One region of the Candidatus Pantoea multigeneris genome, then DNA from elsewhere that is predicted to be linked to it. Evidence: predicted binding sites of a transcription regulator. Region 1 holds the regulator's gene; the other holds the start of a gene.
What was found. Region 1 encodes sigma-54, which starts transcription at its own class of promoters, with help from an activator protein. Its sites were predicted from a motif close to GTTGGCACANNTTTCGCTNT; they were not measured.
Positions count from the first base shown of each region.

Region 2: the regulator sigma-54 is predicted to act here: its motif matches at 1,535-1,554, upstream of glnA (glutamate--ammonia ligase).

Region 1 is NZ_VWXF01000005.1:197,815-202,002, forward strand. Features, by position in the region: gene lptC (LPS export ABC transporter periplasmic protein LptC) at 1-75, shown strand, start outside; gene lptA (lipopolysaccharide ABC transporter substrate-binding protein LptA) at 59-610, shown strand; gene lptB (LPS export ABC transporter ATP-binding protein) at 616-1,341, shown strand; gene rpoN (RNA polymerase factor sigma-54) at 1,393-2,826, shown strand; gene hpf (ribosome hibernation promoting factor) at 2,848-3,135, shown strand; gene ptsN (PTS IIA-like nitrogen regulatory protein PtsN) at 3,276-3,755, shown strand; gene rapZ (RNase adapter RapZ) at 3,803-4,188, shown strand, end outside.
Region 2 is NZ_VWXF01000012.1:11,220-15,407, reverse strand. Features, by position in the region: gene typA (ribosome-dependent GTPase TypA) at 1-1,263, opposite strand, end outside; gene glnA (glutamate--ammonia ligase) at 1,703-3,112, shown strand; gene glnL (nitrogen regulation protein NR(II)) at 3,317-4,188, shown strand, end outside.

The DNA of each region.
Region 1 (4,188 bases):
ATGCGCGGTAACTTACGAACTAAAAATGCCGAGTTGATTGAAAAGGTCAAATCCTCCTATGAAATTCAAAATTAACTACAGCATTAAGCTGTTGATGGTAAGCGCCCTGCTGGCGAGCAGCGTACCGGCACTCGCCCTGACCGGCGACTCGGACAAGCCGGTGAACATCGATTCAATCAACCAGGCGCTGGATCTACAAGGTAACGTTGCCACCTTTACGGGCAACGTGGTCGTCACTCAGGGTTCAATTAAAATCACTGCGGATAAAGTCGTTGTGACACGTCCCGGTGGCGACAGCAAAAAAACCATCGTCGATGCCTGGGGTAATCCCGCGACCTTCTATCAGATGCAGGACAGCGGAAAACCGGTTCAGGGCCACGCCGCCAAGCTCCATTACGAACTGGCCAATGATTTCATTGAGCTGACAGGCAATGCCTTTATCCAGCAGCAAGACAGCAACATCAAAGGCGACCGCATTACTTATCTGGTTAAGCAGCAGAAAATGCAGGCCTACAGTCAAGGCCAGAGCAAACGCGTCACCACAGTGTTGGTACCTTCGCAGCTGCAAGATAAGAACGGTTCATCCAACGGCGCTAAAAAGAGTAACTGATCCTTATGGCAACTTTAGTCGCAGAAAACCTGGCAAAAGCTTATAAAGGCCGCCGTGTGGTCGAAGACGTCAGCCTGCAGGTTAAATCTGGCGAAATCGTCGGCCTGCTCGGCCCTAATGGTGCGGGCAAGACCACAACCTTCTATATGGTTGTCGGTATTGTCCCACGCGATGCCGGACGCATCGTGATTGATGACGAAGATATCAGTATCTTGCCGCTCCACGCGCGTGCGCGTCGTGGCATTGGTTACCTGCCGCAGGAGGCGTCTATTTTCCGCCGCCTCAGCGTGTACGACAACCTGATGGCAGTCCTGCAGATCCGTGATGACTTAACCGAAGAGCAGCGCCAGGATCGCGCCAAAGAGCTAATGGAAGAGTTTCATATCGAGCACCTGCGTGACAGCCTGGGTCAGGCACTGTCCGGTGGGGAACGCCGTAGGGTGGAAATTGCGCGCGCACTGGCGGCAAATCCTAAATTCATCCTGCTGGATGAACCCTTCGCGGGGGTTGACCCGATTTCCGTTATCGACATCAAAAAAATTATCGAACACCTGCGCGACAGTGGCTTAGGCGTACTGATCACTGACCACAACGTGCGTGAAACCCTGGCAGTGTGTGAACGCGCCTACATCGTAAGCCAGGGCCACCTGATTGCCCACGGTACCCCCGCAGAAATCCTGGAAGATGAACAGGTTAAACGGGTTTATTTGGGTGAAGAGTTCAGACTCTGATAAGGTGTTCGTAACAATTGATGTAAGCGTTAAGGAAATCCTGTCGGGACTATGAAGCAAGGTTTGCAACTCAGGCTCAGCCAACAGCTGGCAATGACACCGCAACTGCAGCAGGCGATTCGTCTGCTGCAACTTTCTACGCTTGAACTCCAGCAGGAACTGCAACAAGCTCTGGAGAGCAACCCATTACTGGAGCAGACAGAACAGCACGATGAAGTTGATGCACGTGAGTACGAAGAGAAAGAAGCTCTGGATACCCGCGAAGCGTTAGAGCAGAAAGATATGCCGGAAGAGCTGCCGCTGGATGCCACGTGGGACGAGATTTACACCGCAGGGACTCCCTCTGGCACCGGCACCGACTATCAGGACGATGAACTGCCGATCTACCAGGGTGAAACCACCCAGTCACTGCAAGATTATCTGATGTGGCAGGTAGAGCTTACCCCGTTTAGCGATACCGATCGCGCCATCGCCACCTCGATTGTTGATGCCATTGACCCCACTGGCTATCTGACTGTACCGCTGGAAGACATTTACGACAGCATCGGCGACGAAGAGCTAACCCTGGAAGAAGTCGAAGCGGTGCTTAAACGCGTGCAACGCTTTGACCCGGTGGGTGTTGGTGCACGCGATCTGCGTGACTGTCTGCTGGTACAACTCTCTCAGTTTGCGCCAGAAACCCCGATGTTGTCTGAAGCTCGCTTGATAGTCAGCGAGCATCTGGATCTGCTTGCCAACCATGATTTCCGTAGCCTGATGCGCGTGACCCGGCTTAAAGAGGAGATCCTCAAAGCCGCCATGCTGCTGATTCAGTCTCTTGATCCGCGCCCCGGCCAGTCAATTAATACCGGCGAACCCGAATATGTGATTCCCGATGTGCTGGTGCGCAAAGTGGGCTCACGCTGGAGCGTGGAACTGAATAGCGATAGCCTGCCCCGTCTGCGTATCAATCAACAATATGCCGCCATGAGTGGCAATACGCGCAATGACAGCGACAGCCAGTTTATTCGCAGCAATCTGCAAGAAGCACGCTGGCTGATCAAAAGTCTCGAAAGCCGTAATGATACACTGCTCAAAGTGAGCCGCTGTATCGTTGAGCAGCAGCAGGAGTTCTTTGAACAGGGCGAAGAGTTTATGCGCCCAATGGTACTGGCAGATATTGCTCAGGTGGTCGACATGCACGAATCCACCATTTCACGCGTCACGACGCAAAAGTATCTGCACAGCCCACGCGGCATTTTTGAGCTGAAGTATTTCTTCTCCAGCCATGTGAATACCGAAGGCGGTGGTGAAGCCTCTTCCACCGCCATACGCGCTCTGGTGAAAAAGCTGATCTCAACCGAGAACCCAGCCAAACCCTTGAGCGACAGCAAATTGACCTCCATGTTATCAGAACAGGGGATCATGGTGGCACGTCGTACCGTCGCCAAATACCGCGAGTCTTTGTCTATCCCGCCATCAAACCAGCGTAAACAGCTGGTGTGAAAGAAATGAGAAGGAAGACCTATGCAGCTGAACCTTACTGGGCAGAATGTTGAACTCACACCGGCATTACGTGAGTTCATCAATGAAAAGTTTCCTAAGCTGGAACACTTTTTTGATCATATCAATCAGGCCTATATTGTCCTGAAAGTAGAGAAGGTGAAGCAGGTAGCGGATGCTACACTGCATATAAACGGTGGTGAGATCCATGCCTCTGCCGAGGCGGATGACATGTACGCGGCCATCGACGGGCTCATCGACAAGCTGGCCCGTCAGTTGACTAAACATAAAGACAAACTGAGAAAACACTAACCTTCACCTTTGCCGGGCCGTATCAGCGTGCCCCGATGCAGACTATGGGGCGGATTAACCGCCCCGTTTTGCCATCTGTGCAGAGGCCAGCGGCGCGCTATTGCGTCAGGCTGGCAGGTGAACATGCAAGTGAAACCACAATGAACAACGATCTAACACTGGAACTGAGCGCTGTGCTCACCCCAGACTGTACCCGCAGCAGTGTACACTGCCAAAGTAAAAAACGTGCGCTGGAAATCATCAGCGAACTGGCAGCGAAACAGCTAAATTTGCCTCACCAGACGCTTTTCGAAGCGATTCTGACGCGTGAACGCATGGGCAGTACTGGCATCGGTAATGGTATTGCCATCCCACACGGTAAGCTTGAAGAAGATACCTTGCGCGCGGTGGCGGTCTTTATCAGTCTGGAACAACCCATCGCCTTTGATGCGGTGGATAACCAGCCTGTTGATCTGTTGTTTGCTCTGCTGGTTCCCGCCGATCAGTGCAAAACCCACCTGCACACGCTGTCGCTGGTGGCAAAAAGACTGGCGGATAAAACGGTTTGTCGTCGGTTACGTGCAGCGCAGAGCAATGAAGAACTCTACGCCATAATTACAGAATCACCGGAAGAGCAGTAAGTGCATTTTACCGGCGTGTTTGCCGGTTAATAACGGGAGACAAGGTCATGGTGCTGATGATTGTCAGTGGCCGTTCTGGATCGGGGAAATCGGTGGCGCTGCGCGCCCTCGAAGACATGGGTTTTTACTGTGTTGATAACCTGCCAGTCACACTGCTGCCTGAACTGGCGAATTCGCTGTCCACACGAAATATTTCGGCGGCAGTGAGCATTGATGTACGTAATATGCCGGAATCACCGGAGATTCTGGAAGCCGCACTGGATAATTTGCCAGAAAACTTCTCGCCACAGTTGCTGTTTCTTGATGCCGATCGCAACACATTGATCCGTCGCTATAGCGATACGCGTCGTTTGCACCCCCTTTCCAGTAAGAACTTATCGCTGGAAAGCGCCATTGATGAAGAGAACGATCTCCTGGAGCCGCTGCGATCGCG
Region 2 (4,188 bases), on a different contig from region 1:
CTCACCCATCGCCTGCATCACAGAACCCTGGTGGGTTTCTTCGATGTCGAGGGTTACGTTCTCGAATGGCTCCTGCTTGCGACCTTCATGCTCACGGAAGATAACTTTCGGACGGGATACCGCCAGTTCGAAACCTTCACGACGCATGTTTTCGATCAGAACAGACAGGTGCAGCTCACCACGACCAGAAACGCGGAATGCATCCGAGTCTTCGGTTTCGTCAACGCGCAGAGCAACGTTGTGAACCAGTTCTTTGTTCAGGCGCTCAAGGATCTGGCGCGAGGTCACGAACTTACCTTCTTTACCGCAGAAAGGTGAGGTGTTGACGTTAAAGAACATGGTTACGGTTGGCTCATCGACGCTCAGGGCTGGCAGCGCTTCCACATTCTGCGTATCGCAGATGGTGTCAGAGATGTTCAGCTCGCCCAGACCAGTTACCGCGATGATATCGCCAGCTTCTGCTTCGGTGCTTTCAATACGTTCCAGACCGAGGTGGCCCAGTACTTTACCGACTTTACCGTTACGAGTTTTGCCTGCGCTATCAATGATAGTGACCTGCTGGTTCGGCTTGATTTTACCGCGCTTGATGCGGCCAATGCCGATAACACCCAGGTAGTTGTTGTAGTCCAGCTGCGAGATTTGCATCTGCAGTGGCGCTTCAACTTCAACCTGTGGTGGAGAAACACGATCAACAATTGCCTGATACAGCGGGGTCATGTCGTCTGCCATGTCGGTGTGATCCAGACCGGCGATACCATTCAGCGCTGAAGCATAAATGATAGGGAAGTCCAGCTGTTCATCCGTCGCATCGAGGTTAACGAACAGGTCAAATACCTGATCAACAACCCAATCAGGACGAGCGCCTGGACGGTCAATCTTGTTGATAACAACAATTGGCTTCAGACCATGAGCAAAGGCTTTTTTGGTCACGAAGCGGGTTTGCGGCATCGGGCCATCCATCGCATCAACGACCAGCAGCACCGAGTCCACCATAGACATTACACGCTCTACCTCACCACCGAAGTCGGCGTGTCCTGGGGTGTCAACGATGTTGATACGGTAGTCGTTCCATTTGATGGCGGTGTTTTTAGCGAGGATGGTGATCCCACGCTCTTTCTCCAAATCGTTGGAGTCCATTACGCGCTCAGTCGCTTCGGTACGGGCATCAAAGGTACCGGACTGTTGTAGCAGTTTATCAACCAGGGTGGTCTTACCATGGTCAACGTGCGCGATGATGGCGATGTTACGCAAATTTTCGATCACAGCTTTGCCTCAGGCATTTAGAAATAGCGCGCTATTGTACACGGATTAAGCGGAAGACTGAATACGATCACACTTTACGCGGTAAAGTTTAATTCAACGGTCATTTCCCGCATCAATGATGGTGCAGGATTCGCACTGAACTCGGTTTTTGCACCAAAACAGTGCCTGCACACAAATAAAAAGCACGCTTTTGGTGCATCTCTTCCATACTGGTGCAGTCTCCGTTTCATGAGAGGGCGCAGTATAGCGCGATTTTGCCCTCGACTGAAAAGTTGGCACAGAATTCGCTTTATATCTTTCAAGCGAAAACGACAGTTTCACGACGGTTGCAGAGCTTGCCGAGATCTTAGTCAGGATGTCTTCCACCCGAGACACAGTCCAGGCAACGAAAAAGTTCTCTACACCACGACGACAAAGACCATTTCCAGGAGAGTTGAGTATGTCCGCTGAACACGTTCTCTCGATGATGAACGAACACGAAGTTAAGTTTGTTGACCTGCGTTTTACCGATACCAAAGGTAAAGAACAGCACGTTACTATCCCTGCGCACCAGGTTAACGCTGACTTCTTCGAAGAAGGCAAAATGTTCGATGGCTCTTCCATCGGCGGTTGGAAAGGCATTAACGAATCAGACATGGTTCTGATGCCAGACTCAACTTCTGCGGTAATGGATCCGTTCTTCGCGGACTCTACCCTGATCATCCGTTGTGACATTCTGGAGCCAGGTACCCTGCAGGGTTACGACCGCGACCCACGTTCCATTGCTAAGCGCGCAGAAGAGTTCCTGCGTTCTTCTGGCATCGCGGATACCGTACTGTTCGGACCAGAGCCAGAGTTCTTCCTGTTCGATGACATCCGTTTCGGTTCTTCTACCTCTGGTTCACACGTTGCTATCGATGATATCGAAGCGTGCTGGAACACCGGCAGAGAATACGAAGGCGGTAACAAAGGTCACCGTCCAGCGCTGAAAGGCGGTTACTTCCCAGTTCCACCAGTCGACTCATCTCAGGACATCCGTTCTGCTATGTGTCTGACCATGGAGCAGATGGGGCTGGTTGTTGAAGCCCATCACCACGAAGTAGCAACAGCTGGTCAGAACGAAGTGGCTACCCGCTTCAACACCATGACCAAAAAAGCTGACGAAATTCAGATCTACAAATACGTGGTGCACAACGTTGCTCACGCGTACAACAAAACTGCTACCTTCATGCCTAAGCCAATGTTCGGCGATAACGGTTCTGGTATGCACTGCCACATGTCCCTGTCAAAAGGCGGCGTGAACCTGTTCTCTGGCGACAAGTACGGCGGCCTGTCTGAGACTGCGCTGTTCTACATCGGTGGTGTTATCAAGCACGCTAAAGCGATCAACGCCCTGGCGAACCCAACCACCAACTCATACAAGCGTCTGGTCCCAGGCTACGAAGCACCGGTAATGCTGGCTTACTCAGCACGTAACCGTTCAGCTTCTATCCGTATCCCAGTGGTTGCTAGCCCGAAAGCTCGTCGTATCGAAGCTCGCTTCCCAGATCCAGCGGCTAACCCATACCTGGCATTCACCGCGCTGCTGATGGCTGGTCTTGATGGCATCATCAACAAGATCCACCCTGGCGATGCGATGGACAAAAACCTGTATGACCTGCCACCAGAAGAAGAAGCTGAGATTCCAAAAGTTGCAGGTTCTCTGGAAGAAGCACTGAACGCACTGAACGAAGACCGCGAGTTCCTGACCCGTGGCGGCGTGTTCACTGATGACGCTATCGACGCGTACATCGAACTGCTTAAGCCAGACGTAGACCGCGTGCGCATGACTCCGCACCCAGTAGAGTTCGAGATGTACTACAGCGTTTAATTCGCCGTGGATATTTAAAATCCCAGAGGTTTCGTGACGCAGCCGTGTCGTAGCGACACGAAGCCCTGAGGAAATTTTTTTGTTGCCGTGGAAACTTTTCAGCCCATCTTCGGATGGGTTTTTTTCTCCACGAATTCATCGTTCAGACGCCAAAACCCCGGCTCAAAGACTATAATGCACTAAATTGGTGCAGAGGAACGTTGTATGGCAACTGGCACACTACCCGATGCAGGGCAGATTCTAAACTCCCTGATTAACAGTGTTCTGTTGGTAGATGACCATCTCGTCATCCATTACGCTAATCCTGCGGCGCAACAGATTCTGGCACAAAGTTCACGCAAACTGTTTGGCACCCCTTTGCCCGACCTTATCGGCTATTTTTCGCTGAATATTGAGGTCATGCGTGAAAGTCTGGAAGCAGGCCAGGGCTTTACCGATAGCGAAGTCACTCTTGTAGTCGATGGCAAAGCGCACATTATGGCGCTGACGGCACAACGCCTGCCCGATGGTTTAATTCTGATTGAAATGGCCCCGATGGATAATCAGCGCCGCCTCAGTCAGGAACAGCTGCAACATGCACAGCAGGTGGCTGCTCGCGATTTGGTGCGGGGACTAGCGCACGAGATCAAGAACCCACTCGGTGGATTACGCGGTGCAGCCCAGCTGTTAACGCGTGCGCTACCAGACCCTTCTTTGCATGAATACACCAAAGTCATTATTGAACAGGCAGATCGCCTGCGTAATCTGGTAGACCGCTTACTCGGCCCACAACAGCCGGGAATGCACGTCACGCAGAGTATTCATCAGGTCGCAGAACGCGTGGTTAACCTCGTTTCGATGGAGCTGCCGGATAACGTAGTGCTGGTGAGAGACTACGATCCCAGCCTGCCCGAATTACCCCACGACCCCGACCAGATTGAGCAAGTCCTCTTGAATGTGGTTCGTAATGCACTGCAGGCGTTGGGCGAAGCCGGTGGCACCATTACCCTGCGCACCCGTACTGCATTTCAACTGACTCTGCACGGCACCCGCTACCGGCTCGTCGCGCGTATCGATATTGAAGATGATGGCCCCGG